3 regions of the Streptomyces sp. NPDC002088 genome follow, and region 3 is predicted to be linked to each of the others. Evidence: riboswitches for the same ligand, from Rfam matches in the RefSeq annotation. Region 3 holds a riboswitch; each other region holds the start of a gene.

What was found. Region 3 has a riboswitch for cobalamin ahead of ABT114_RS22455 (ribonucleoside-diphosphate reductase subunit alpha). Riboswitches for the same ligand answer to the same signal wherever they lie in the genome.
Region 1: linked by a shared signal. The riboswitch ahead of nicT (Nickel transporter NicT) and the one ahead of ABT114_RS22455 (ribonucleoside-diphosphate reductase subunit alpha) in region 3 are both predicted to bind cobalamin.
Region 2: linked by a shared signal. The riboswitch ahead of ABT114_RS34355 (cobalamin biosynthesis protein) and the one ahead of ABT114_RS22455 (ribonucleoside-diphosphate reductase subunit alpha) in region 3 are both predicted to bind cobalamin.

The regions. Positions count from the first base shown of each region.
Region 1 covers NZ_JBEOXO010000002.1:381,460-391,137, reverse strand. Annotated here, with positions in the region: gene ABT114_RS05520 (hypothetical protein) at 1-589, opposite strand, end outside; partial or broken gene thrS (threonine--tRNA ligase) at 903-2,126, shown strand; gene ABT114_RS05510 (nucleoside hydrolase) at 2,173-3,138, shown strand; gene nicT (Nickel transporter NicT) at 3,184-4,311, opposite strand; cobalamin riboswitch at 4,341-4,523, opposite strand; gene ABT114_RS05500 (ArsR/SmtB family transcription factor) at 4,604-4,963, shown strand; gene ABT114_RS05495 (glycoside hydrolase family 13 protein) at 5,105-6,763, shown strand; gene ABT114_RS05490 (DUF4142 domain-containing protein) at 6,776-7,471, opposite strand; gene ABT114_RS05485 (DUF6445 family protein) at 7,755-8,438, shown strand; gene ABT114_RS05480 (FxLYD domain-containing protein) at 8,460-8,975, opposite strand; gene ABT114_RS05475 (M23 family metallopeptidase) at 9,154-9,678, shown strand, end outside.
Region 2 covers NZ_JBEOXO010000020.1:118,452-128,129, reverse strand. Annotated here, with positions in the region: gene ABT114_RS34380 (alpha/beta hydrolase) at 1-206, opposite strand, end outside; gene ABT114_RS34375 (class II aldolase/adducin family protein) at 303-1,055, opposite strand; gene ABT114_RS34370 (lysozyme) at 1,252-2,001, shown strand; gene ABT114_RS34365 (inorganic phosphate transporter) at 2,145-3,410, shown strand; gene ABT114_RS34360 (hypothetical protein) at 3,445-3,666, shown strand; cobalamin riboswitch at 3,821-3,960, shown strand; gene ABT114_RS34355 (cobalamin biosynthesis protein) at 4,065-5,009, shown strand; gene ABT114_RS34350 (cobyric acid synthase) at 5,006-6,538, shown strand; gene cobN (cobaltochelatase subunit CobN) at 6,535-9,678, shown strand, end outside.
Region 3 covers NZ_JBEOXO010000010.1:66,967-76,644, reverse strand. Annotated here, with positions in the region: gene ABT114_RS22475 (GntR family transcriptional regulator) at 97-861, shown strand; gene ABT114_RS22470 (DUF3311 domain-containing protein) at 1,098-1,364, shown strand; gene mctP (monocarboxylate uptake permease MctP) at 1,361-2,989, shown strand; gene ABT114_RS22460 (GNAT family N-acetyltransferase) at 3,082-3,588, shown strand; cobalamin riboswitch at 3,641-3,765, shown strand; gene ABT114_RS22455 (ribonucleoside-diphosphate reductase subunit alpha) at 3,888-6,266, shown strand; gene ABT114_RS22450 (ribonucleotide-diphosphate reductase subunit beta) at 6,266-7,282, shown strand; gene ABT114_RS22440 (bifunctional albaflavenone monooxygenase/terpene synthase) at 7,466-8,836, opposite strand; gene cyc1 (epi-isozizaene synthase) at 8,833-9,678, opposite strand, start outside.

The DNA of each region.
Region 1 (9,678 bases), on a different contig from region 3:
GTCCGGTCACCGCGGTCACCGTCACCCGCAGGCCCTGCCGGGCGTCGCCGACCTCGGGCAGCGCCTCGTCGGAGACCTGGACGTCCAGTACGGCGCCCGTCGTCGACGTGGCAGTGAACCGCGCGCACTTCTGCGGCATGGTGCTCAGCCAGGCCAGCCAGCTGTCCACCGCCGCCGGCGACTGGGCGGAGATCTGGTAGCGCAGCTGCGCATCGGCGTCGGTGTCGTCGAGGCCGGTCACCGCGCGGGCGGGGGCACCGAGGATTTCGTCGGCGTAGAGGGCGTCGAGCAGACGCCGGCACTCGGCCACCGAGGTCTTCGCCTTCAGCAGTCCGTCCCGCCAGGTCGCGGCCCCACGCGTCGGGACCCAGGAGCCGCCCAGGTCGGTGTCCGTGATGAGGGCGTCGTGGGCCTGGGCGTCGGTGAGGGCGGAGCCGGCCGCGGAGGAGGCGTGGGCGGAAGGGGCCGCGGAGGAAGCCGGGACTATGGGGGCGTGGGGGGCTCCCTCGGCGGCGCCCAGGCAGGCAGAGGTGGTCAGGAGCGTGGCGGTGGAGAGGGCGGAGGCGAGGAGAGTGCGCACGCGGGTCATCGGGGTTGCTCCAGGGGGTGCGTCGAGGGTCCGTCCTTTCACGGCAACACCAGGGGTACGGGGGCACCAGCGCGGCGGGCCGTACGGGTGAGCGGGGTGGGGCCACCGGTCCCCGCCGGAAAACCGTTCGCCCCTTCCCCACCCCACCGCTACGGTCATCCCATGCAGTGCGCCATCCCGTCCCTCACGACGACGCCGGAACGTGTCCCGGCGCGCTGACAGCTGACGTAGATGTCCGAAGCCCCGGGGTGAGCGCCCCGGGGCTTCGGCGTGTGGTGCTCGCTCCCGACGGGACTCGGCAGGAGAGGAGCCCACCATGCACGACCACCGACGTCTCGGCCGCGAGCTCGAACTGTTCGACACCGATCCGCTGATGGGGTCGGGGCTGCCGTACTGGCTGCCCGACGGGGCGATCGTCCGGTACGGCCTCGAGGAGTACATCCGCGAGGCCGAGCGTGCCGCCGGCTACCGGCACGTGTACTCGCCGGTCCTCGGCAAGCGCGAGCTGTACGAGATCTCCGGGCACTGGGACCACTACAGCGACGACATGTTCCCGCCGATGCAGCTGGGCGCGGAGCAGGTCGTGCTGCGGCCCAGCCTCTGCCCCCACCACGCCCTCATCTACCGCTCACGCTCGCACTCCTATCGCGAACTGCCCCTGCGTATGGCCGAGTTGGGCGGCATGTACCGCTCCGAGCTGTCGGGTGTGCTGGGCGGGCTGACCCGGGTACGGGCGATCCATCTCAACGACGCGCACATCTTCTGCACCCTCGACCAGGCCGTCGAGGAGGCTCGCGCGGCCCTGGAGCTGATCGGCCGGGCCTACGCCGACCTGGGCATCCGCGCCTCCCGGTACCGGCTCTCCCTGCCGGGGGCGGGCGGCAAGTACGTCGCCGGCCCGGAGCTGTGGCGCCGGGCCACCGCGCTGCTGAGGGAGGTCATGGAGGGGTCCGGGCTCGCGTACGAGGAGGCCGAGGGCGAGGCCGCCTTCTACGGGCCCAAGATCGATGTGCAGATCGAGGACCGGGCCGGCCGCGAGGCCACCCTCTCCACCGTCCAGATCGACTTCCACCAGCCCGAACGCTTCGACCTGCACTACATCGGCGCCGACGGAGCCAAGCACCGGCCGGTCATGGTGCACCGCAGCGTCATCGGGAGCGTGGAGCGCGCGGTCGCGCACCTCATCGAGGAGCACGGCGGTGCGTTCCCGGCGTGGCTCGCGCCCGTGCACCTGGTCGTCCTGCCGGTGTCGGAGGCGCAGGAGGCGCCGGCGCGGGACCTCGTACGGCGGGGCGCCGAGCGCGGGCTGCGCGCCGAGTGCGCCGGGGAGGGGAGCCTGGGGGCGCGGATCCGGGCGGCGCGGCTCGTGCCGTACGTGGCGGTGATCGGGGAGCGGGAGGCGGGCGGCGGTCTGGTGGACGTACGGCTGCGGGACGGGCGGCGGATCGGGGCCCTGCCCGGCGCCGAGCTGGTGGAGCGGGTCGTGGCGCGGGTGGCGGGCCGGGGCAGCGCGCTGTGGGATGGAGACGATGCGTAGGGTCGCTCGCGTGGGGCCTGCGCAGGCCCGGTGAGAGGAGCCCGCCGTGTCGAACGGTTCGATCGTGCCCGTGATCATCGACTGCGACACCGGCGTCGACGACGCCCTGGCCCTGCTGTTCGCCGTCCGCCACCCCGCGATCGATCTGCGCGCGGTGACCTGCGTGGCGGGGAACACGGACGTCGACGGGGTGGTCCGCAACACCCTGACCGTGCTGGAGCTGGCGGGCGCTCCCGACATCCCGGTGGCCCGTGGCGCCGAGCGGCCGCTGATCGAGCCGGTCCGCGCGGCACGGCACGTGCACGGGGAGGACGGCATGGGCGACCTCGGCCTGCCCGCGCCGACCCGCACCCCGGTCGACGTGGACGCGGTGACGCTGCTCCGGCGGGAGATCCTCGCCTCACCGCGTCCGGTCACGCTGATCCCGACGGCACCCCTGACGAACATCGCGCTGCTGCTGCGTACGCACCCGGAGGTGACCCGCAACATCGAGCGGATCGTGTTCATGGGCGGCGCGGTGGCCACGGGCAACGCCACGCCGGTCGCGGAGTTCAACGTCTGGCACGACCCGGAGGCGGCGGCGGTCCTGCTGACCGCCGGGGTGCCGATCACCATGTACGGCTTGGACGTGTTCCAGCGGGTCGTCGTGCCGGGGGCCGACGTACGACGGCTGCGCGCGAGCGCGGAACCGGGCGCCCGGCTGGCCGGCGACCTGCTCGCGCGCCGCCCGTCCGCCCCCGCCGCCGACGGTGACGACCCGGCCGGCGGCCTCGGCGACGCGGGCGCGGTCTGCGCGGTCGCCGACCCGGCCGGTATCAGCACTCACCTGCTGCCCGTCGAGGTCTCCCTCGCCCCCGGTCCGTCCCGAGGCCAGACGATCGTCGACCGCCGCCCGCGCCCCGGCGAGTCCGAGATCCACGAGAGCGCTCGCGAACAGGCCCTCGTGGACGTGGCGTTGGACGTGGACGTGGCGCGGTACGTGAAGCTCTACCTGGCGACGGTGGAGGGCTGAGCGCGAGCCCGACGACAACGGGGGGCTCCGCCGGTTGGTGCCGGCTCAGTTGGTGTCGGCGGGCCGTACCGCCCACCGCTCCTCCACCTTCGCCAGCCGCCAGTACGCCACCGCCGCCGCCCATACGACGACGAACAGGCCGACGATGACGTAGCCGACGCTGTCCAGGTTCAGGCCGGCGATCCAGCCGGTGACGTCGTCGCGCAGGTCGAGCTTCTCGTGGAGGACGCCGACCAGTTCGATCGTGCCGATGAAGAAGGCGACGGCGATGGACAGGCCGGTGATGGTGAGGTTGTAGAACACCTTGCGGACGGGGTTCGAGAACGCCCACTGGTAGGCGAAGTTCATGAACGTGCCGTCGAGGGTGTCGAACAGGCTCATGCCCGCGGCGAAGAGGAGCGGCAGGCACAGGATCGCGTACCAGGGCAGGCCCGCCGCCGCGCCCGAGCCGGCCATCACCATCAGTGTGACCTCGGTGGCGGTGTCGAAGCCGAGGCCGAAGAGGAAACCGAGGGGGTACATCTGGCCGGGGCGGGAGATGGACTTGGTGAGGCGGCCCAGAATGCGGTTCATGAAGCCGCGGGAGTCCAGGTGCTGTTCGAGTTCCTTCTCGTCGTACGTTCCTGCCCGCATCGCCTTGAAGACCTTCAGGATGCCGAGCAGGGCGACCAGGTTGAGGGCGGCGATGAGATAGAGGAAGGTGCCGGAGATCGTCGTCCCCATGAAGCCGAGGACCTGGTGGGTGCTGGAGTCCTCGTTCATCACCCGGCCGGCGAGCTGCGTGCCGCCCGCGATCAGCAGCGCGAGCAGCACCACCACGCTGGAGTGCCCCAGCGCGAACCAGAAACCCACCGACACCGGCCGCTTGCCGTCGGCCATCAGCTTGCGGGTGGTGTTGTCGATCGCGGCGATGTGGTCGGCATCGAAGGCGTGCCGCATGCCGAGGGTGTAGGCGGTGATGCCGAGGCCGACGCCGAAGGCCTTGGCGCCGACCTCGTAGTGCTCCGGCACGACGAGGAGGAAGAGGATTCCGAAGGCGACGACGTGCAGGACGGCGATCACCGCCATCAGCCCCGCTGTCTTGACGGTGTCCTCGCGCCGCCACTTGAAGGACGTCGCAGACGTCTCCGGCGTCGTCCCGGCGGCCGTGGGGGCAGCGTTGGGCAGGGTCATCCGGTTCACGCTCCAGCACCTCGTGGATCACTTCGTGAGATGCCGTGGCCGGTCTCCTGGCTTACGGGTCGTACGTTTCCGCCCCTGCCTTCCCGGTCGTACGACCAGTGGCCCGGCTGGTGCCGGACGGGACGGGAACTCCCCGATCACAGTGGCGAGGGCCGCTCCGGCATCACACCGGCTTCCCGAACACCACGGCCCGCCCACCGTAGGGGTGCGAGGCGTCCCCTGCATAGCTGCATACCTGCGCAGGTATTCAAGATCACATAGTGGTGCCTGCGAGGATGGCGCCATGCATCTCGTCCCGGCCGACCGCGCCGACCGCCGCACGATCGACGGCCACCGGGTGTGCGACGCGATCGCCGCCATCGGCGAGCCCGGTCACGTCCGCACCTGGGCCGACCGCTTCTCCCTGCTCGCCGACCCCAAACGCCTCGCCCTGCTGTTGGCCCTGCACCGCACCGGCCCTCTGGCCGTCTCCGACCTGGCGATCGCGACCGGCATGAACGACCCGGCCGTGTCGCAGGCACTTCGGCTGCTGCGGGCGGCCGGCGTCGTGGAGGGGGAGAAGGAGGGGCGGGTCGTGCGGTACCGGGTGGTGGACGAGGACGTACGGGCGCTGCTCAAGCACTGTTCCGCGGACGGGGGATGACGCACGGGCGCCCCGGCAGGCGAGGGTGTCGGACGCGTCCACGCAGGGAATGGCCCCCTCCGGACGACGTAAAACGTTCCCCTTCCGGGCAATGTGGACAGGCTTTCCGGTGTTGCCCGACCACGTCCCAAAGGAGACCGCGTGCCTGATCTGCCCGACCTCTCCTCCCGGAACCCCGACTGGTGGCGCCAGGCCGTCGTCTACCAGGTCTATCCCCGCAGCTTCGCCGACGCCGACGGCGACGGGCTCGGCGACATCCGGGGCGTCACCGAGCGCCTGACCCACCTCGCCGCCCTCGGTGCCGACGCCCTGTGGCTCAGCCCCTTCTACCCCTCCGAACTCGCCGACGGAGGCTACGACGTCGCCGACCACCGGGACGTCGACCCGCGCCTGGGCACCCTCGACGACTTCGACGCCATGGTCGCCGAGGCGCACCGGCTGGGCCTGAAGGTCATCGTCGACATCGTCCCCAACCACACCTCGCGCCGGCACCCGTGGTTCGAGGAGGCGCTGCGCTCCGGCCCCGGGTCCGCCGCCCGCGATCGGTACGTCTTCCGCGACGGGCGGGGTGCGCACGGCGAACTGCCGCCCACCGACTGGCAGTCCGTCTTCGGCGGCAGCGCGTGGCGACGCGTCCCGGACGGGCAGTGGTACCTGCATCTCTTCGCCCCCGAGCAGCCCGACCTGAACTGGGACCACGAGGAGGTCCGCGCCGACTTCCGCACCACCCTGCGCTTCTGGTCCGACCGCGGTGTCGACGGCTTCCGCGTCGATGTCGCGCACGCACTCACCAAGGACCTCACCGAGCCGCTGCGGGACGTCGGCGACGTCGGCGCGACCGGCGAGGAGGCCCTCGACCACGTGCCGCCCGGCAGCCATCCGTACTACGACCGCGACGAGGTCCACGAGATCTACCGCGACTGGCGCAAGATCTTCGACGCCTACTCCCCGCCCCGCACGGCGGTCGCCGAGGCCTGGGTGCCGGGCGCCCGCCGCGCGCTGTACGCGCGCCCGGACGAACTCGGCCAGGCCTTCAACTTCGAGTACCTGCAAGCGCGATGGGACGCCGACGAGCTGCGCCAGGTCATCACCGACTCCCTCGCCACCGCCCGCGCGGCCGGCGCCTCCGCCACCTGGGTGCTGTCCAACCACGACGTCGTACGGCACGCCTCCCGGCTGACGCTCCCGCCGGGCACGGACGAGAACACCTGGCTGCTGTCCGGCGGTCACGCGCCCGCCGTCGACGCGGACGCCGGGCTGCGGCGGGCCCGGGCGGCGACCCTGCTGATGCTGGCGCTGCCCGGATCGTCGTACCTCTACCAAGGTGAGGAACTCGGCCTGCCCGAGGTCGCCGACCTGCCCTTCGAGGTCCTCCAGGACCCCATCTGGGAGCAGACGGGCCACGTCCGCAAGGGCCGCGACGGATGCAGGGTGCCGCTGCCGTGGACGCCGACGGGGCCGTCGTACGGCTTCGGGGCGGGTGGCGCCTGGCTGCCGCAGCCGGCGTCCTTCGCGTCGTACGCCGTCGCCGCACAGGACGGTGTGGCGGGCTCGACCCTGGAGCTGTACCGCACGGCCCTGCGGCTGCGCCGCAAGCTGCTGGAGGGCGAGGGCCTGACCTGGGCGGAGGACACCCCGGCCGGGGTGCTGGCCTTCGCGCGCTCCGGCGGCTGGCGGTGCGTCACCAACCTGACGGACGCACCGGTTGTGCTGCCGCCCGGGGAGGCGCTGCTCAGCAGCGCACCGCTGGACGGCGACGGGCGGTCGCTGGGACCGGACACGACCGTCTGGCTCGCGTAGTCGCCAGAGAACTCACCCTCCCGTCGGCAGGGCGACCGGGCTGGAGGTGGCATTCGGCGGCGGCGTGAGGACCACCTCCGGCTGACCCGCGACCGGGGGCGGCGGGGTGACGTCCGAGGCGGGCAGCTTCGGCGGGGTGGTCTGCTGGAAGAGGGCCTGGTCGAAGTCGACCAGGCCGGTCTTCTCCATGACCGTGATGTGGTCCAGGACCGTGTCGTTGGCCTGGTCGGCCAGGGCGCGCACCAGCGTGTTCTTGGTCGTGGACCGGATCTTGGCGACCGTGTTGAAGATCGAGCCGTGCGTGATGCGCAGGATGTTGGCGAAGTCGGAGTCGAACTGCTTGCCGCTGTCCGCGTTCAGCTGGTTGACGAAACCCTGCTGCTGCGGGCTCGCCACGTTGGGAAGCGCGATGTTCAGCATCGGGGCGATCTTCCGGCAGGTGGTGTCCAGTGCCGCGTGCCCGTCGATCAGGTGCTGACTCGCCGTGAGGACCCCCTTCGACTGGCCCTTCTGCAAGCCGATCTGACCGACCGGGTACTCCCACAGGCCGGCCGCGCGCACCTTGACCACGAAGTCCCGGTCCGCCTCCGTCAGCGGCCCCCACTGGGTCTGGGCGATGACGCGCGAGGACGAGCTCGACACGGTGCTGAGCCCCAGCATCGAGGGGTATGCCAGTGCGGCGAGTGTCAGGCTCAGGGCACCGCCCACGAAGATGGTTCCCATCGCGTTCCGCGAAAAGCGCACCGTGCCTCCTGCCCGGTCGGGGATACCGCCCCACCGGCAGGGCGGGGAGCGGGTCGGACGCACTGGAATACGGACGCGGGGGTGGATCCCACCTCTAGGTTCGGTAAAGAAATGGCAAAGCCGCCGTCGCGGCAGCTCGAACGATTCGCCGGGCAGCCGCCGTTGACGAAACGTTGACCGGCTCGCGGCCGAGTCCAGACCAGTTCGCGGGAGAGTCCTGGCGAACCCCGGACCTACATTCGGCCCCATGCCCCCACAGCCCCGGCGCGTCCCCACCGCGCTTCCCGTCCTCCCCTACCGCAAGCCCACCAAGGGCCGCGACTACTGGGTCCTGGACGACGTCCTGCCGGACGTCGACGCCGTACGCGAGCGTTGTCTCGCCAAGGACGACTGGGTCAAGGGCTATCCGTACACCTCGGAGACCTGGCCGGGGCTGCGGACCATGCCGGGCCTGGAGCCGGGTGAACTCGCCCGCGTCGAGCACCTGGTGAAGAAGGCGACCGGGGCCAAGGAGCTGTGGGTACAGAAGGCGCCCGGCGGGGGCACCCTCAACCACAACTGTGTGCAGGTGGTGGGGGAGGGCGAAAGCACGCCCCGGCCGCACAGCGACTCGCGCGCCTTGTGCCGGTACGCCGCCGTGCTCTACCTCAACCCCGGCGTCCCCAAGGACTGCGGAACCAGTTTCTACCGGCAGTCGCTGCCGGGCGGCCGCCTCGGCGGCAATGTCGTCCAGGCCCCGCACAACAACCTCGTCGAGGCGCTGGGAACGCGGTTCGTCGCGCCCGACGCCTTCGAGGAGGACGTACAGGTGCCGCACAAGTACAACCGCCTCCTCCTCTACCACGCCAACCTCGTGCACAGTGCGACCGGTTACTCCGGTACGACGCTGGAGGAGAAGCGGATGACGGCCGTCTTCTTCTGGATGGCTTGAACGGTCGGTTGATCACGGGCCTCAGTACCGCAGCGCCCTGCGGACCTCCGTCTTCACCTCGCCGGACAGCTTGTGCGTGCTGCGCGCGGTGGCCGTACGGGACGTGCCGGCCGCCACGTCGGAGACGGTGACGACGACCGTGTCGATCAGTTTGCCGCCGGAGTCCTTGAAGACGACCTGTACGGCGAAGGACTTGGCGGAGTCCGCGGTGTTCTTCGCGGTGACCTCGACCGTGGTGCGGCCGTCCGCGGCGGTGGCCGGGGTGCCGAGCCGTACGTCGTCCTTGGCGTCGATGCCGTTCTTGACCTCGTCGAGCTTCCGGCCGGCCGCCGCCGTCGCCGACGCGATCGCCTCCGAGGCCTGCGCCGCGATCGAGGACATCGCGGCCGTCGCCTCGGCGCCCGCCGACTCGAGGGCGGAGGCGGCCTTGCTGGCCGGGGACGACGGAGTGCTGTCGTCGGAGCAGCCGGTCAGTGCGGTGGCCAGGACCGCCGTCAGCACAGCGCCCGTCGCCCAGCGCGCCCGGTAACGGGCCATGTCGCCTCCATCGTTCGATTCGCTCGCTCCTCCCTCCAGTGAAGGGCCGCACGGGAGCGGCCGCATGCCGGGCCCGACCGTCCGGTTTACTGCCCGGTGTGGGCCGTTCGGGCGGAACCTGGGGCGGGTGCACGGCCGCCTCGTGGGGTCGGGGTGCCGGGCATCCGACGATCTGACCATGCGACGAGACCGCCCCCGACGACTCCTGCGCCGCGGCGGCGTGGCTCTGGCCGCGCTGCTGGTCGCGCTCCTCCTGTTCGCCCCGCAGGCCGAGGGCCGCGTGCGCGCCCGCGACGACGCCCGTCCCGGGCCTGCCGACGCCGGCCGGCCCCTCGACCCGTTCGACCGGCTGCTCCGCACCACCGCCCGGCAGACCACGGCCTACGAAAAGGCCTGTCGGCGCGCTGACCTGCTGCGGGGTGAGGTGTCCCGCCTGCGCACGAAGACGCAGGACGCGGAAGCACGGGCTCGGGCACGTGCGCGTGCGCGTGAGCTGGCACTGGCGCCGGCACTGGTGCCGACGGTGCCGCGGGGGACGGTGCCGACGGTGCCGCGGGGGACGGTGCCGACGGTGACGCGGGGGACGGTGCCGACGGTGACGCGGGGGATGGCGCGGGGGACGGTGCCGACGCTGGAGCGGGGGACGGCGCGGGGGATGGCTCGGGCGATGGAGGCGGGTGCCGGTGCGACCATTCTCCCGCCC
Region 2 (9,678 bases), on a different contig from region 3:
CCGGGCCGCAGGGAGGCCAGGTCCCTGGTCAGCGTGATCTGCCCCGCGGCCGTGCCGTGCACGGTGAGCCGGGGTTCGGTGGGCAGGGGCCTGCCGGGCGGCGCCTTGAGGGCGGCGTCGCTGGCGAGTCGGCCCGCGGCCACGGCGGCGGCACCGGCCCCTATCACTGCGGTGACGGCAGCGGCCGTCGCTTTGGCAGGGCGCACGAGTCCAGTGTCGTGGCGGACCGGGCGACCGGCCAGTGGGAGGCGGGGGCGGGGTGACGTGAGGAGGCGCGGGAGGGGGGTAGTGCGGGAGCGGGTTCAGCCCCGCTGCCCGTACCCCCGCAGCCGTTCCCCCGCCTCCGCCACCTGCTCGGCCGACAGCAGGTTCGGCGTCAGGCCCGGCACCGAGGACGCCGTCAGCCACAGCCGGCACATCCACTCCAGCTGGGCCGTGCGGTCGTAGGCCTGGTCGAGGGTGGCGCCGTAGGTGAGGGTGCCGTGGTTCTGGAGGAGGCAGCCGGTGCGGTCGGCAAGGGCGTGGCGCACGTTCTCGGCCAACTGCTCGGTGCCGTATGTCGCATAAGGGGCGACCCGGACGGGTCCGCCGAGGGCGCCGGCCATGTAGTGGATCGTCGGCAGCTCGGGGACGAGTGTGGAGACGGCCGTGGCGTGCACGGCGTGGGTGTGCACGACGGCGCGGGCGTCGGTGGTGCGGTAGACGGTGAGATGCATGGGCAGCTCGCTGGTCGGGGCGAGGGTGCCGAGCACCTGCCGGCCGTCGAGGTCGACACCGGTCACGTCGTCCGGCGTCAGCCGGTCGTACGGCACGCCCGACGGTGTGACCAGCACGGTGTCCCCGACGCGCACCGAGACATTGCCGGAGGTGCCGACGACCAGCCCCTCGGACACGGTCCGGCGGGCCGTCGCGACCAGGGCGTCCCAGGCGCGCGCCTCCTCCGCACGCACACTGCTCCCCCGCGACTCCGCCACGCCTCCGGCACCCTCCCGCACAACCTGTGCGCCGTCCCGGACGCCCCGTCCGCCCCGCTCGTCGCGCCGCTGCTCAGCCATGCCGCGATCCTGCCAGGCGCGGCCGCGGCGCGCCGCGGGGCCGGGGCACTGTAGGGCGGAAGCCGCAGCTCCGTAAGGGCGCATATATGTATAGATGCCTTTCTCGAGCCCCTTGGCCGGAGATCGACGAGCATGCACCGGTCCTCCAGTAGCCTCTGGGGGATTTGTCGTGCACGCAGCCATTCCGGGGGGAAACATGGCCCGTGATCGCAAACCGTCCCGCCACCGTGCCGGCGTGATCGCCGCATCGGTGGCGGCTCTCACGCTCGGGGGGACCGCGCTCACCGAGCTGCCGGCCTCGGCGGCGAGCCCGCCCAAGGGACACGATGTCTCGTCGCACCAGAAGAACGTCGACTGGCAGAAGGCGAAGGCGAAGGGAGCCACGTTCGTCTACGTCAAGGCGACCGAGTCCACCACCTACCGCAACCCCTACTTCAACCAGCAGTACAACGGCTCACGCAACGCGGGCCTGATCCGCGGGGCGTACCACTTCGCGCTGCCGGACAAGTCGTCGGGCAAGACGCAGGCGGCGTACTTCGTGCGCAACGGCGGCAGCTGGACCTCGGACGGCAGAACGCTGCCGCCCGCGCTCGACATCGAGTACAACCCGTACGACGGCAAGCACAAGTGCTACGGCCTGAGCAAGGCGAAGATGGTCGCCTGGATCTGGTCGTTCAGCGACGAGGTGAAGCGGCTCACCGGCCGTCGTCCGGTGATCTACACGACCACCCACTGGTGGAACACCTGCACCGGCAGCAGCCGCGCCTTTGCCTCCAGTCACGCGCTGTGGATCGCCCGCCACGATTCGGCAGAAGCGGGATCACTGCCGGCCGGGTGGTCGTACTGGACCTTCTGGCAGTACGACAACAGCGGCAGCCTGCCGGGTGACCAGAATCTCTTCAACGGCTCGGCGAGCAGCCTGAAATCGTTCGCCCGGAGCTACTAGCCGTGCGGCATCTGGGCCGCCGTCTCCGAACGGAGCGGCGGCCCCCCGTTTGTGACACCCCAACGCCCGCCCCAGTTCACCTTCCGTTCACCCAGGTTACTTACCTTCATCCAGCCAATGACTTCGAACGATTGCCTGGGTAAATGGAAGGCTTCTCGCTGATCCTCGCGATTGTGGTCGTAACCGCACTCGCGTTTGATTTCACGAACGGTTTCCACGACACCGCCAACGCGATGGCCACGACCATCTCGACCGGTGCGCTCAAGCCCAAGGTCGCGGTGGTCATGTCCGCCACGCTCAACCTTGTGGGCGCTTTCCTCTCCGTGGAGGTCGCCAACACGATCTCCAAGGGTCTCGTCGACGAGACCGGCATCCGTCCCGAGGTCATCTTCGCCGCCCTGGTCGGCGCGATCCTCTGGAACCTGGTGACCTGGCTGGTGGGCCTGCCCTCCAGTTCCTCGCACGCCCTGATGGGCGGTCTGATCGGCGCCACCATCGCCTCGGCGGGCACGGGCGCGGTCCACGGCGACGCGCTCGTCACCAAGGTCATGATCCCGGCCGTCGCGGCCCCGATCGTCGCGGGTGTCGCCGCGCTGCTCGCCACCCGCCTGTCGTACACGCTGGGCAAGAAGGCCGACGGCAAGGCCGCCACGAAGGGCTACCGCGCGGGCCAGATCGCCTCGGCGGGCCTGGTCTCGCTGGCCCACGGCACCAACGACGCGCAGAAGACGATGGGCATCATCACCCTCGCCCTGGTCGCCGGCGGCGCCGTCGCGCCCGACTCCGACCCGCCCACCTGGGTCATCCTCTCCGCCGGTCTGGCCATCGCGCTCGGCACCTACCTCGGCGGCTGGCGCATCATCCGCACCATGGGCAGCGGCCTGACCGATCTCCAGCCGCAGCAGGGCTTCGCCGCCCAGACCAGCGCCGCGACGGTCATCCTGGCCTCCTCCCACCTCGGCTTCTCCCTCTCCACCACCCACGCGGTCTCCGGCTCGGTGATGGGCGCGGGCCTCGGCCGCAAGGGCGGCGTCGTGCGCTGGTCCACCGCGACCCGCATGCTCGTCGCCTGGGTCCTGACCCTGCCGGCCGCCGCCGTGGTCGGTGCCCTCGCCGAGTCCGTGACGGACCTCGGCGACTGGGGCACGGCGGTCGTCGCCGTCTTCCTGATCGCCTCCAGCGCCGCGATCTGGAAGCTCTCCCGGCGCGAGGTCGTCGACCACAGCAACGTCAACGACACGGAGGAGCCGGACGGCGTCGTGACCACGGCGATCGCCGCGGTGACCCCGCCCCCCGCGGGCGTGGTGACCGAGGACCTCACGGCCACGATCCCCGCCCCGGCCACGATCCCCGCCCAGGCCACGGCCCCCACCGCCGAGCCGGTGTCCCCGCCGGCCGCCGCCGTCTGAGCCCCGCGCACCCGGTTAAGAAGGAAGCATCACCATGAACATCGACTGGGCAACCCTGGGTTCCGTGTTCGGCGTCAGCCTCGTGGTCACCGTGGCTCTCGTGACCCTGTTCACCCTCGGCATCATGGGCCTCTCGCGCCAGGAGCGGGCCTCCGCTCAGGGTGGGTCCGCCGCGCTGGCGGTGACGGGCGCGTACGCGTGCTTCGCGGCCTGCGCGGCCGCGGTGGGCTACGGGATCTACCTGATCGTCGCCTGACTCCCAGGCACACCGTTCGTCGAGTCGAGGGCGGGAGGCACCCACGGGTTCCTCCCGCCCTCCGCTTTGCCCAACCGGCTTCACACAGCTGTCACCTGCCGCGCGTGTGGGCCTTCACACACTCCTCCACCCCAGGTCAACAGCAAGTTGACGGCCCTTCCGGGCCCGTGGTGGACTGCCGGAGCCATCTACGGCGGCAGGAGAGGAAGCCGGTGCGAATCCGGCGCGGTCCCGCCACTGTCACCGGGGTAGTAAGCCCCGGGAGCCAGGAACTCTCACCGCCGGTCTCATCGAACCAGGGCGCGGACACCCTGAGTGAGGACATGTCGCCATGCTCGGCTGCCGATTGAGCTTCAGCACCAGGTCTCTGCCCGGTCCCGCCGCGATCGGCTGAGCGGATGCGTGCCGATCGCGTCTTCGCGTACGGCGCCACGGCCGGCCTCCTCGGCGACCTGCTCCTCGGCGATCCGCGCCGTGGGCATCCGGTCGCCGCGTTCGGGCGGGCGGCCGGGGCCGTGGAGCGGGTGTTGTGGCGGGACCACCGGGGCCGGGGCGCGCTGCACACCGTGGTGTGCGCCGGCGGCGCCGTGGCGCTCGGCGCCACGGCCGCCCGCGCCGTACGTACCTCCACCGCCGCCTCCGTCGCCCTCACCGCCGCCGCCACCTGGGCCGTCGTCGGGGGGACCTCACTCGCCCGGGAGGCCCGGGCCGTCGGGCGTGCCCTGGAAGCCGGGGACGTCGAGGGTGCCCGCGCCCGGCTGCCGCATCTGTGCGGGCGGGATCCGCAGGCTCTCGACGCCGACGGGATCGCCCGGGCCGTCGTCGAGTCGGTCGCCGAGAACACCTCCGACGCCGTCGTCGGCGCCCTGGTGTGGGGAGCCGTCGGGGGCGTGCCGGGGCTGCTCGGGTTCCGGGCCGTGAACACCCTCGACGCCATGGTCGGCCACAGGTCGCCCCGCTACCTGCGCTACGGGTGGGCGTCCGCCCGGCTCGACGACGTCGCCGGATGGCCGGGGGCCCGCCTCACCGCCGTACTCGCGGCCGTGGCCGGAGACGATCCGCGGGGGGCCGTACGGGCCTGGCGGGCCGACGCGGCCAGGCATCCGAGTCCCAACGCCGGTCCCGTGGAGGCCTCGTTCGCGGGAGCCCTCGGCGTGCGGCTCGGCGGGACCCTCTCCTACGCCGGGCGGGTCGAGCACCGGCCCGTGCTCAACGGCGGTGAGGGACGCGCCGTCCGGGTCGCGGACATCGACCGGGCCGTACGGCTCTCCCGTCGCGTCGGCTGGCTCGCGCTCGGCGTCAGTGCCGCCGCGGGACTCCTTATGAAGGGGCGTACGTCATGAGCGGTGGTCTCCTGGTCGCCGGCACCACCTCCGACGCCGGCAAGAGCGTCGTCACCGCGGGAATCTGCCGGTGGCTGGTGCGGCAGGGCGTCAAGGTCGCGCCGTTCAAGGCGCAGAACATGTCCCTGAATTCCTTCGTCACCCGCGAGGGCGCCGAGATCGGGCGCGCGCAGGCCATGCAGGCGCAGGCCGCGCGCGTCGAGCCGACCGCGCTGATGAACCCCGTGCTGCTCAAGCCCGGGAGCGACCGGAGCAGCCAGGTCGTCCTCATGGGGAAGCCCGTGGGCGAGATGACCGCGCGCGGCTACCACGGTGGGCGCCAGCAGGCGCTCCTCGGAACCGTGCTCGACTGCCTCGCCGAGTTGCGGGGCACGTATGACGCGGTGATCTGTGAGGGGGCGGGCAGCCCGGCCGAGATCAACCTTCGCCGCACCGACATCGTGAACATGGGCATCGCCCGCAATGCGCGGCTACCGGTCCTGGTCGTCGGCGACATCGACCGCGGGGGCGTGTTCGCGTCCTTCTTCGGGACCGTCGCGCTGCTGTCGCCCGAGGACCAGGAGTTCGTCGCCGGGTTCCTCGTCAACAAGTTCCGCGGCGACGTGTCGCTGCTGGAACCCGGGCTCGACATGCTGCACGGCCTCACCGGGCGACGGGCCTACGGCGTCCTGCCCTTCCAACACGGGCTCGGGATCGACGAGGAGGACGGGCTGAGGGTCTCCCTGCGGGGAGCCGTCCGGGAGTCCACGGTCTCCTCCCCCGTCGGCGAGGACATCCTGCGGGTCGCCGTCTGCGCGATCCCGCTCATGTCCAACTTCACGGACGTGGACGCGCTGGCCGCCGAACCGGGTGTCGTCGTGCGGTTCGTGGACCGGGCCGAGGAACTCTCCGACGCCGATCTCGTCGTGATTCCGGGGACCCGGGGGACGGTGAAGGCCCTGGAGTGGCTGCGGGAGCGGGGCCTCGCGGACGCGCTGGAGCGCAGGGCCGCCGAGGGGCGGCCCGTGCTCGGTATCTGCGGTGGCTTCCAGATCCTCGGCGAGCACATCGAGGACGAGGTCGAGAGCCGCAAGGGGCACGTCGACGGGCTCGGCATCCTGCCCGTGCGGGTGCGGTTCGCCCGCGAGAAGACCCTCACCCGGCCCGTCGGCGAGGCCCTCGGTGAACGCGTCGAGGGGTACGAGATCCATCACGGGGTCGCCGACGTCACCGGCGGTGAGGCGTTCATCCGTGATGCCGATGGACACAGCCTGGACGGCTGCCGGGTCGGCCAGACCTGGGGCACCCACTGGCACGGCTCGCTGGAGTCGGACGGTTTCCGGCGGGCCTTCCTGCGCGAGGTGGCGGCCGCCGCGGGCCGTCGTTTCGTACCGGCCCCGGACACCTCGTTCGCCGCGCTGCGCGAGGAGCAGCTCGACCGGCTCGGCGACCTGATCGAACAGCACGCGGACACGGACGCGCTGTGGCGGCTCATCGAGTCGGGCGCGCCGCAAGGACTGCCTTTCATTCCACCGGGAGCGCCCGCATGAGCACAGTGTTGTTGTTGTCGACCGCCGACACCGATCTGCTGGCGGCCCGGGCCTCCGGCGCGCCGTACCGGATCGGCAACCCGACCCGGGTCGACGTCGCCGAGGAGCTCCCGGGGCTGATCGAGGGCGCCGGTATCGCCGTCGTCCGGCTGCTGGGCGGCAAGCGGGCCTGGGAGGACGGGCTGGCCGCGCTGAAGGCGTCCGGGATCCCCACTGTGCTGCTCGGCGGGGAGGCCGTGCCCGACGCCGAGCTGATGGCCGAGTCGTCGGTTCCGGCGGGGGTCGTGGCGGAGGCGCTGCGGTATCTCGTGGAGGGCGGCCCCGCGAACCTGGTGGAACTTGCCCGGTTCCTGTCCGACACCGTGCTGCTGACCGGTGAGGGGTTCGTCGAGCCGCTGAAGATGCCGGAGTACGGGGTCCACGGGGACCGTGCGTCGGAAGCGGGCCGTCCGACCGTCGGCGTGCTCTTCTACCGTGCCCACGAGCTCAGCGGCAACACCGGCTTCGTGGACACCCTGTGCGACGCGATCGAGGCGCGGGGCGCCAACGCGCTCCCCGTGTACTGCGGTTCGCTGCGCGGCGCCGACGCCGGACTGTACGACATCCTCGGGAAGACGGACGCGCTCGTCGCCACCGTCCTCGCGGCGGGCGGTACGCACGCCTCGCAGGCGTCCGCCGGCGGCGACGAGGAGGCCTGGGACATCGGGGCGCTCGCCGACCTCGACGTGCCGGTCCTGCAGGGCCTCTGCCTCACCTCCTCGCGCGCCGCGTGGGACGAGTCGGACGCCGCGCTCTCCCCCATGGACGCGGCGATGCAGGTCGCGATCCCGGAGTTCGACGGGCGTCTCATCACCGTGCCGTTCTCCTTCAAGGAGCAGGGCCCGGACGACGTCCCGGTGTACGTCGCCGACCCCGAGCGGGCCGCGCGGGTCGCCGGCATCGCCGTACGGCACGCGCGGTTGAAGCACAAGCCGAACGCGGAGAAGAAGCTCGCGCTGGTCTTCACCGCCTACCCCACCAAGCACTCACGGGTCGGCAACGCGGTCGGGCTCGACACACCCGCCTCGGCCGTACGGGTCCTCGATGCCCTGCGGGACGCCGGGTACGTGGTAGATGGACACCCCGACAACGGTGACGAGTTGATCCACCGGCTGATCAACGCCGGCGGCCACGATGTCGAATGGCTCACCGAGGAGCAGCTGGCCGCCGCGCCCGCGCGCGTGCCGCTCGCCGACTACCAGGCGTGGTTCGACAAGCTCGACCCCGCGCTGCGCGACGGGATGGTTCAGGCGTGGGGCGAGCCGCCGGGCTCCCTGTACGCCGACGGGGACGACATCGTGCTGGCCTCGCTCCAGTTCGGGAACGTCGTCGTCATGATCCAGCCGCCGCGCGGCTTCGGCGAGAACCCGATCGCGATCTACCACGACCCCGACATGCCGCCGTCGCACCACTACATGGCGGCCTACCGGTGGCTGGAGAACAGCTTCGGCGCGGACGCCGTGGTCCACATGGGCAAGCACGGCACGATGGAGTGGCTCCCGGGCAAGGGCCTGGGGCTCAGTGGCGGGTGCGCGCCGGACGCCGTCCTCGGCGAACTGCCCCTGATTTACCCGTTCATCGTCAACGACCCCGGCGAGGGCACCCAGGCCAAGCGGCGCGGCCACGCCACGGTCGTCGACCACCTGGTGCCGCCGATGGCCCGCGCCGACACCTACGGCGACCTGGCCAAACTGGAGCAGCTCCTCGACGAGTACGCCCTCGTCTCCGACCTGGACCCGACCAAGGCCCCGGCCGTGCGCAGCCAGATCTGGACGCTGGTGCGAGCTGCGGAACTCCATCACGACCTGCATGTGGACGACCAGCCGGACGAGGACGCGTTCGACGAGTTCGTCATGCACATCGACGGCTATCTGTGCGAGATCAAGGACGTGCAGATCCGGGACGGGCTGCACATCCTCGGCGGCGGGCCGGAGGCCGAACCGCGCGTGAACCTCGTGCTCGCCGTGCTGCGCGCCTCGCAGGTGTGGGGCGGTACGGCGAACGCCCTGCCCGGCCTGCGCGCGTGCCTCGCCGAACATTTCGGCCTGGTCGAGAAGGAGTTGCTGGGCGAGCCGGGTGCGCCGGTGAAGGTGCCGGACGGGCTGACCTCGCTGGTCGAGGGACCCGCACGCACGGGAGCCGACGCGATCGACCTGCTGGAGCAGCTGTGCCGCCGGTTCGCCGAGGGCATGGAGGAACGCGGCTGGGACACGGCGGCCGTTCCCGCTCTGGTGCGCGAGGTCGTGGGCGTCGAACTGCCGGATGCCGTCGCGGTGTTGGAGTTCGCGTGCGACGAGGTCGTACCGCGGCTCGCGAAGACGACCGACGAGATCGACCACATCCTCAAGGCACTTGACGGCGGTTACGTCCCGGCGGGCCCGTCCGGCTCGCCGACCCGTGGGCTCGTCAACGTCCTGCCGACCGGCCGCAACTTCTACTCCGTCGACCCCAAGGCGATTCCGTCCAGGCTCAGTTGGGAGGTCGGGCAGTCTCTCGCGGACTCGCTCGTCCAGCGGTACCTCCAGGACACCGGCGAGTACCCGACGTCCGTCGGCCTGACGGTCTGGGGTACGTCGGCGATGCGCACGCAGGGCGACGACATCGCCGAGATCCTCGCGCTGCTGGGCTGCCGGCCGGTGTGGGACGACGCGTCGAGGCGGGTGACAGGGTTCGAGGTGGTGCCGGTGGCGGAGCTGGGGCGGCCTCGTATCGACGTCACGGTGCGTATCTCCGGCTTCTTCCGGGACGCGTTCCCGCACGTCGTCGCCCTGATCGACGACGCTGTGCGGGCCGTGGCCGAGCTGGACGAGCCCGCCGAGCAGAACTACGTCCGCGCCCACGTCGACGAGGACACCGCCGAGCACGGCGACCGGCGGCGCGCGACGGCCCGTATCTTCGGGTCGAAGCCGGGGGCGTACGGGGCCGGGTTGCTGCCGCTGATCGACGCGCGGAACTGGCGCAGCGATGCGGATCTGGCCGAGGTGTACGCCGTCTGGGGCGGTTACGCGTACGGGCGCGGGCTTGATGGGCGGGCGGCTCGGGGGGACATGGAGACGGCGTTCAAGCGGATCGCCGTGGCCGCCAAGAACGTCGACACCAGA
Region 3 (9,678 bases):
CGCAGGGGACACCCACACACGAAGCCGTGCCACGATGTGAGCCGCGGCCGACGGGTATGTCGGTCGCTTCGGCACCCGGAGCCGGGAAGGCAGAGCATGAGCACCGACGTCAGCAGTGCGGAGAACGAGGGTGGGGCGACCGTCCGTACCGCGCGTGTGCCCAAGTACTACCGCCTGAAGAAGCACCTGCTGGACATGACGGAGACGCAGGCGCCCGGCACGCCGGTCCCGCCCGAGCGGACCCTGGCGGCCGAGTTCGACACCTCGCGCACCACCGTCCGCCAGGCGCTCCAGGAACTCGTCGTCGAGGGCCGCCTCGAACGCATCCAGGGCAAGGGCACCTTCGTCGCCAAGCCGAAGGTCTCGCAGACGCTCCAACTCACCTCGTACACCGAGGACATGCGCGCCCAGGGCCTCGAGCCCACCTCGCAGCTCCTGGACATCGGCTACATCACCGCCGACGACACCCTCGCCGACCTCCTCGACATCACCGCCGGTGGCCGCGTCCTGCGCATCGAGCGCCTGCGCATGGCCAACGGCGAGCCGATGGCGATCGAGACCACCCACCTGTCGGCGAAGCGCTTCCCGGCGCTGCGCAGGTCCCTGGTGAAGTACACGTCCCTGTACACCGCCCTCGCCGAGGTCTACGACGTCCACCTCGCGGAGGCCGAGGAGACCATCGAGACCTCGCTGGCCACCCCGCGCGAGGCGGGCCTGCTCGGCACCGACGTGGGCCTGCCCATGCTGATGCTGTCCCGGCACTCGCTGGACAAGAACGGCCAGCCGGTGGAGTGGGTGCGGTCGGTGTACCGGGGGGACCGCTACAAGTTCGTGGCCCGGCTGAAGCGCCCGCAGGACTGACCGACTTGGCGCACGCGGTGTAGCACAACCGCCGCGCCTGCTCTCCCGGCGGGACTTCGAGCAGATACGGACGGACCGACAGGAACGGGACCCCCGACAGGGGTTCCGCTGCTGCTGATGACGCCTCCGACGCCCGCCGTGTGCCCGATATACGGACGAGGGGTTCCGTTTCTGCGACACCGTGACCTAGATTGCCTGCGCGTTAACGGTGATCAGTGAGGGGACGGACCCGCCAGATGTCAAATACACCAGAAGTGGACAGAGGGCCATTGGTGACGCCTGTCCGCGTCGTCATCGCCCTCTGCCTCGTCGCGCCCTTCGTGGCGATGCTGTGGGTCGGTTCGTTCGCGAAGACGGATCCGACACTCATCGGCATCCCGTTCTTCTACTGGTACCAGATGCTGTGGGTGCTCATCTCCACGGCGCTGACGATGACCGCGTACCAGCTGTGGCAGCGTGACCAGCGCGCCCGCGCCTCCCAGAAGGGTGGTGCGTCGAAGTGAAGGACGGAGTCAACGGCGTCGCGCTCGGCGTCTTCATCTTCTTCTTCGTGGCCGTCACGGTCGTGGGCTTCCTGGCCGCGCGCTGGCGCAGGGCCGAGAACGAGCACAGCCTCGACGAATGGGGCCTGGGCGGACGGTCGTTCGGCACCTGGATCACCTGGTTCCTGCTCGGCGGCGACCTGTACACGGCGTACACCTTCGTGGCGGTCCCGGCGGCGATCTACGCGGCGGGCGCGGCGGGCTTCTTCGCGGTGCCCTACACGATCCTGATCTACCCGCTGATCTTCACGTTCCTGCCGCGCCTGTGGTCGGTCTCGCACAAGCACGGGTACGTGACGACATCGGACTTCGTGCGCGGCCGCTTCGGCTCGAAGAGCCTGTCGCTGGCCGTCGCCGTGACCGGCATCCTCGCGACGATGCCGTACATCGCGCTCCAGCTCGTCGGCATCCAGGCGGTGCTGGACGTGATGGGCGTGGGCGGCGGCGAGAACACGAACTGGTTCGTGAAGGACCTCCCCCTCCTGATCGCCTTCGGCGTGCTGGCGGCGTACACGTACTCGTCGGGTCTGCGCGCCCCCGCCCTGATCGCGTTCGTGAAGGACGCGCTGATCTACATCGTCATCGCGGTGGCGATCATCTACATCCCGATCAAGCTCGGCGGCTTCGACGACATCTTCGCCAAGGCGGGTGAGGCGTTCAGCCAGACGAACCCGGCGACGGGCAAGCCGCGCGGCGCGGTGGTTCCCGGCGAGGCGAGCCAGTGGACCTACGCCACGCTGGCGCTGGGCTCCGCGCTGGCCCTCTTCATGTACCCGCACTCGATCACCGCGACGCTGTCCTCGAAGAGCCGTGACGTGATCCGCCGCAACACCACGATCCTGCCGCTGTACTCGTTGATGCTGGGCCTGCTGGCCCTGCTCGGCTTCATGGCGATCGCGGCGGGTGTGAAGGTGCAGAACGGCCAGCTGGCCATCCCGCAGCTGTTCGAGGACATGTTCCCGGACTGGTTCGCGGGCGTGGCCTTCGCGGCGATCGGCATCGGAGCGCTCGTCCCGGCGGCCATCATGTCCATCGCGGCCGCGAATCTCTTCACCCGCAACATCTACAAGGACTTCATCAAGCCGGACGCGACGCCGGAGCAGGAGACGAAGATCTCCAAGCTGGTCTCGCTCCTGGTGAAGGTGGGTGCTCTGGTCTTCGTCCTGACCATGGACAAGACGGTCGCGATCAACTTCCAGCTGCTGGGCGGCATCTGGATCCTGCAGACCTTCCCGGCCCTGGTCGGCGGCCTGTTCACCCGCTGGTTCCACCGCTGGGCGCTGCTCGCGGGCTGGGCGGTCGGCATGGTCTACGGCACGCTCGCCGCGTACGGTGTCGCCTCCCCCACGCAGAAGCACTTCGGCGGCTCGTCGAAGGAGATCCCGGGCATCGGCGAGATCGGCTACATCGGCCTGACGGCGTTCGTCCTGAACGTCGTCGTCACGGTGGTCCTCACCTTCGTCCTGAAGGCCGTGAAGGCTCCGGAGGGCATCGACGAGACGTCCCCGGCGGACTACACGGCGGACGCGGGCGACCCCGGCGTCCAGGTGGAACTGCCGCCGGCGACTGCGGGAGCAGCCCACTAGCAGACACGAGCATCAGCCAGGTACGAGCATCAGCGGGCCGTCGGAGAAAATCCGGCGGCCCGTTGTCGTACCCGTCCGGCACAATCGGCCTCATGGACATCTCGATCAGGCAGGCGAACCCCGCGGAATACACGGTGCTCGGCGAGATCACCGCCCAGGCCTACCTCCATGACGGTCTCCTCGAGTTCGGCGAGAGCGACGAGTACCTCGGCGAGCTGCGGGACGTCGGCAAGCGGGCGGCCGCCGCCGAGGTGCTGGTCGCCGTGGCGCACGACCGCGTCCTGGGCGGCGTGACCTTCGTCCCGTCCGGCGGGTCCATGGCCGACATAGCCGACTCCGGTGAGGCCGAGATCCGGATGCTCGCCGTCGACCGCGCGGCCCGCGGCCGGGGTGCCGGTGAGGCCCTCGTCCGCGCCTGCCTCGACCGCGCCCGAGCCGTCGAAGGCTGCGTGCGCGTGGTCCTGTCGACTCAGCGCACCATGCACTCCGCCCACAGGATCTACGAGCGGCTCGGCTTCACCCGCAGCCCCGAGCGCGACTGGAACCCGATTCCGCAGCTCGCCGACATCACTCTCCTCACCTACGAGTTGACGCTCTGACGCCGACCCGACACAACATCTGGGGGTGACGCCGCAGCCCGGCACAAGATGTATGCTCATGCTCGCTGTCGCCGCAGGGGAATCCGGTGCGAATCCGGAACTGTCCCGCAACGGTGTACTTGTGCATATCTGTGTACAGGAGTCAGTCCGAGGACCTGCCGACAGCGCGCCCGGCCGTCCGGTCCGGGTGCCCTGACGTCCGGGCCTCGTGGAATGGGCCGGTGGACGCGACGCCCCGTGCGCTCGTGTGCTGCCCCTGCCCTCCGCAAGGCCCCGTGCCGAGCGAGGGAGAGCCCCACGTGACCATCGCGCCAGCCGATCCGGTTTCAGCCACCCCGGCGATGGAGCCCGACGGTCCCGGTGCCGCGCTGCTGCGGACCCTGACCGAGCTGACCGCAGACCTCCCCGACGCCGACCCCGGCCGGGTCGCCGCCGCCGCGCTGCGCGGCCGGTCCGCGCGGGCGGACGAGACGGAGCTGCGCGAGCTGGCCACGGAGGCGGCCGCGGGGCTCATCTCCGACGATCCGGCCTACTCCAGGCTGGCCGCCCGGCTGCTGACCATCAGCATCGCCGCCGAAGCCGCCTCGCAGGGCGTGACGACATTCACCGAGTCCGTCGCCGTCGGACATCGGGAAGGACTCATCGCCGACCGTACGGCGGAGTTCGTGCGCATTCACGCCGACCGTCTCGACGCACTCGTCGACGCCACCGCCGACGACCGCTTCGGCTACTTCGGCCTGCGCACCCTGCACAGCCGCTATCTGCTCCGGCACCCGATCACCCGTCGCGCGATCGAGACGCCCCAGCACTTCATGCTGCGCGTCGCGAGCGGCCTGGCCGAGAACACTGCGCTCGATTCAGAAGCAGGCGCACGCGCGCTGGACGAAGTCGCCGCGCTCTACGGCCTCATGAGCCGCCTCGACTACCTCCCCTCCTCCCCCACGCTCTTCAACTCCGGCACGCGGCACCCCCAGATGTCGTCCTGCTACCTCCTCGACTCCCCGCTGGACGAGCTGGACTCCATCTACGACCGCTACCACCAGGTCGCCCGCCTCTCCAAGCACGCCGGCGGCATCGGCCTTTCGTACTCCCGGATCCGTTCCCGCGGTTCGCTGATCCGCGGCACGAACGGGCACTCCAACGGCATCGTCCCGTTCCTCAAGACCCTCGACGCCTCGGTCGCCGCGGTGAACCAGGGCGGCCGGCGCAAGGGCGCGGCCGCGGTCTACCTGGAGACCTGGCACTCCGACATCGAGGAGTTCCTGGAGCTGCGCGACAACACGGGTGAGGACGCCCGCCGTACGCACAACCTCAACCTCGCGCACTGGATCCCGGACGAGTTCATGCGCCGCGTGAACGCCGACGCCCAGTGGTCCCTCTTCTCCCCCGCCGACGTACCCGAGCTGGTCGACCTGTGGGGCGACGAGTTCGACGCGGCCTACCGCAGGGCGGAGGCGGCGGGACTGGCGAAGAAGACGATCGCCGCCCGCGACCTGTACGGCCGCATGATGCGCACCCTCGCGCAGACCGGCAACGGCTGGATGACCTTCAAGGACGCCGCGAACCGCACCGCCAACCAGACGGCCGAGCCGGGCCACGTCGTCCACTCCTCCAACCTCTGCACGGAGATCCTGGAGGTCACGGACGACGGGGAGACGGCGGTCTGCAACCTGGGCTCGGTCAACCTCGGCGCCTTCGTCGTCGACGGCGACATCGACTGGGAGCGGCTGGACGAGACCGTCCGCACCGCCGTCACCTTCCTCGACCGCGTGGTCGACATCAACTTCTACCCGACCGAGCAGGCGGGCCGCTCGAACGCCAAGTGGCGTCCGATCGGCCTGGGCGCGATGGGTCTGCAGGACGTCTTCTTCAAGCTGCGCCTGCCCTTCGACTCCCCGGCGGCCAAGCAGCTCTCCACCCGTATCGCCGAGCGCATCATGCTCGCCGCGTACGAGGCCTCCGCCGACCTGGCCGAGCGCAACGGCCCGCTGCCGGCCTGGGAGAAGACCCGTACCGCCCGGGGTGTCCTGCACCCCGACCACTACGACGTCGAGCTCACCTGGCCGGAGCGCTGGGCGGCCCTGCGCGAACGTGTCGCCGCCACCGGGATGCGCAACTCGCTCCTCCTCGCGATCGCGCCCACCGCCACCATCGCGTCCATCGCGGGCGTGTACGAGTGCATCGAGCCGCAGGTGTCCAACCTGTTCAAGCGCGAGACGCTGTCCGGCGAGTTCCTCCAGGTCAACTCGTACCTGGTGGACGAGCTGAAGAAGCTCGGCGTGTGGGACGCGCAGACCCGCGAGGCGCTGCGCGACTCGAACGGTTCGGTGCAGGGCTTCACCTGGGTCCCGCAGGACGTCCGCGATCTGTACCGCACGGCGTGGGAGATCCCGCAGCGCGGTCTGATCGACATGGCCGCCGCCCGGACCCCGTTCCTGGACCAGGCCCAGTCCCTGAACCTGTTCCTGGAGACGCCGACCATCGGCAAGCTCTCCTCGATGTACGCGTACGCCTGGAAGTCGGGCCTGAAGACGACGTACTACCTGCGCTCCCGCCCGGCGACCCGCATCGCCCGCGCGGCCCAGGCGCAAGCCACCATCCCCGTCCAGCAGGCGGCCGACCCCGACGCCGTCGCCTGCTCCCTTGAGAACCCCGAGTCCTGCGAGGCCTGCCAGTAATGAGCTCCACCCGTAACCAGAACCTCCTCGACCCGGGCTTCGAGCTGACCCTGCGCCCCATGCGCTACCCCGACTTCTACGAGCGCTACCGGGACGCCATCAAGAACACCTGGACTGTGGAGGAGGTGGACCTCCACTCGGATGTGGCAGATCTCGCGAAACTGTCACAGGGCGAGCAGCACATGATCGGCCGGCTGGTCGCGTTCTTCGCGACGGGCGACTCGATCGTCGCGAACAACCTCGTGCTGACGCTGTACAAGCACATCAACTCCCCCGAGGCGCGGCTGTACCTGAGCCGCCAGCTGTTCGAGGAGGCCGTCCACGTCCAGTTCTACCTGACGCTCCTGGACACCTACCTCCCCGACCCGGACGACCGCGCGGCCGCCTTCGCCGCCGTGGAGAACATCCCCTCCATCCGCGAGAAGGCCGAGTTCTGCTTCAAGTGGATCAACGAGGTCGAGAAGCTGGACCGCCTGGAGACCCAGGCCGACCGCCGCCGCTTCCTCCTCAACCTCATCTGCTTCGCCGCGTGCATCGAGGGCCTGTTCTTCTACGGCGCCTTCGCGTACGTCTACTGGTTCCGCAGCCGAGGTCTGCTGCACGGCCTGGCCACCGGCACCAACTGGGTGTTCCGCGACGAGACGATGCACATGAGCTTCGCCTTCGAGGTCGTCGACACCGTCCGCAAGGAGGAGCCGGAGCTGTTCGACGACCAGCTCCAGCAGCAGGTGACCGACATGCTGCGCGAGGCCGTCGAGGCCGAGCTGCAGTTCGGGCGCGACCTGTGCGGTGACGGTCTGCCGGGCATGAACACCGAGTCGATGCGGCAGTACCTGGAGTGCGTCGCCGACCAGCGCCTCCAGCGGCTCGGCTTCGCCCCGGTCTACGGCTCCGAGAACCCCTTCTCCTTCATGGAGTTGCAGGGCGTCCAGGAGCTGACCAACTTCTTCGAGCGGCGCCCGTCGGCGTACCAGGTCGCGGTGGAGGGCACCGTCGACCTGGACGAGGACTTCTGATCCCGTCCGGTCTCTCGGGACTCCTGGGCCTCCCTGATCTGTCGGTCGATGCGCCGGTCGCGCACGATGCCGATCAGTGAGGGGAGGGCCGGGAGGACCAGGATCCCGAGGACAGCAACCATTTCGACCAGGGCTTACCGGCGGACGTTCAGGGGCCCGGAGGCCGCCTGAACGTCGCCACCGTCACCTCTCCAGCGGCCTCAGCAGCAGTTTGTGCGGGCGCAGCGTGATGCCCACCCGGGTCGTGTCGTTCGAACCGGTCACCTGCTCGAAGCGGTACTTCGTCGCCACCGCCGCCGTGATCAGGCTCAGCTGCGCCATCGAGAAGTGGTCACTGGGGCACTTGCGATTGCCCACGCTGAACGGGCTCATGGCGTGCTTCGGTACGTCCTTGACCCGCTCGGGCAGCCAGCGGTCGGGGTCGAACTCCAGGTTGTGCGCGTAGGAACGCGCGTCGCGCTGGATCGCGTACGGGCTGTACACGATGTCCGCACCGGCCGGAATGCGATAGCCACCGAGTTCGGTGTCGGTCACCGCCCTCCGCGTCAATATCCATACGGCGGGGCGCAAACGCATAGCCTCGACGACGACATTGTTGGTGTGCGTGAGCTTGCGGACGTCCTCGAATCCGACGGGCCGGCCCCCGGTCACGGATTCGACCTCCGCCCGTACCTTGTCGGCGTGTTCGGGGTGTTCGGTGAGTGCCTGAAGCAACCACATGATCGTGGAGGCGACGGTTTCGCTGCCGGGGGTGAGTATCGCGACGACCTGGTCGTGGATCTCCTGTTCCCCGATGGGGTCGCCATTCTCGTCCTTCGCTTCCAGCAATGCCGTCAGCAAATCGTCAGGCCTTTGACCGGATGCCCGGCGCTCGGCCACGATCTCGTCGACGAGGAGATGCAAATCGGCCAGTGCGCGGTTGAATTCGCGGTTGGCCGGAAGCGGCAGCCGGTAGAGCGGTCCGAGCGGGACCACCATCCTGCGGTACATACCGCGGAAGACGGTGGCGAGCGCGACGCACAGCCGCTCGGCCCGCTCGTCCATGAAGTCTCCGCGCAGCAGACAGCGGGCGGCGATCCGCACGGCGACCCGGAAGGACTCGGAGGTGCAGTCGACGGTCTCGCCGGGCTGCCAGCGCTCGGTCAGCGCATGCGCCTCCTCCTCCATGATCGGCCCGTACGCGGGGATCGCGTCGAGGCGGAAGGCTGGCTGGATGGTGCGCCGCTGCCGCCGGTGCGTCGGGCCGTTGGCGGTGGCGACGCCCTCCTTGCCGAGCAAGCCTTCCAGCGACTCCCACAGCGGGCCGTCGATCTTGTAGTCGGGGCTGAGGGCCAGCGCGCCGGTGAGGGCGGGGGCGGTGACGGCGTAGACCGTCTTCGGGCCCAGTTTCAGGCGTACGACGTCGCCGTGGTCGCGCAGTCGCGACATGAACGCCAGCGGGTCGCGGACCAGCTTCCAGCCGTGGCCCAGGAGCGGTACACCGCCTCCCGCGAGTGGCGGCTCACGCAGCTCCGGCACCTGGAGTCCCGCGGGCTTCACAGAATCGACGGTCATTTCTCACCTGCCGCTTCGTTGTTGACGTACGGGGGCGTGGACCGGTCGTCCCAGCTGTCGACCATGTAACGGCCGGACTCGTGATGGAACCAGTAGACGGAACTGAACCAGTTCCGCATGTTTCCGAGGCAGGCCCGTACGGCGACACTCAGTTCTTTTCCCCGCACCGTGTCGTCGGCGAGTTCGTCGGCGAACCGTAAGGCGTCCCGTTCGGCGGCCAGGAATTCTGATATGCATTCCTCGATGCGCCGCCGGAGTTCCTCCACTGCCTCTTCGAGAGTCAGTCCCTCATGGGTGACGAGACTGATTCCGAGATTGTGCACCTCGTCGCCCGCGATTTCCTTCGGAAGCGAGCAGAGGTCGTTGTACCAGGCGGCGAATTCCTGACTCAGCAGCGCCGCCCGCCGATATGCCGGGTGTTTCCGCACGGCGTCCGGGAGTTCGCATCCCGCGCTCGGCTCCAGCAGGTCCGTCCATATCCAGTGCGCGAAGGTGAGGCGACGCAGCGCGAGATACCCCTCGACCGTGGGGACGATCCCCTGGGTGCGGTTGCGGAATTCCCGGTCGTACGCCTCGATCACCTCGTGGAAGTGCCGGGCGAACCGCGCGTTCCAGGTGCCGGGCAGGAACGAGTACAGCCGTCGCACACTGTCCGCGAGCCCCGCGACCAGGGGATCCCCGTGGTGCAGATGGTCCTCGGGGGAGTCCAGGGCCGCATGCAACCGGAACCTCAGCCGCCGCCAGTCGGCCGACCGGCCGTGGACGATGTCGCGGTCGTGGCGGTCGTCCCAGACGAAGAACCACGCGCTGTAGTCGGCTATGGCCTGCAGGACCTCGTCGGG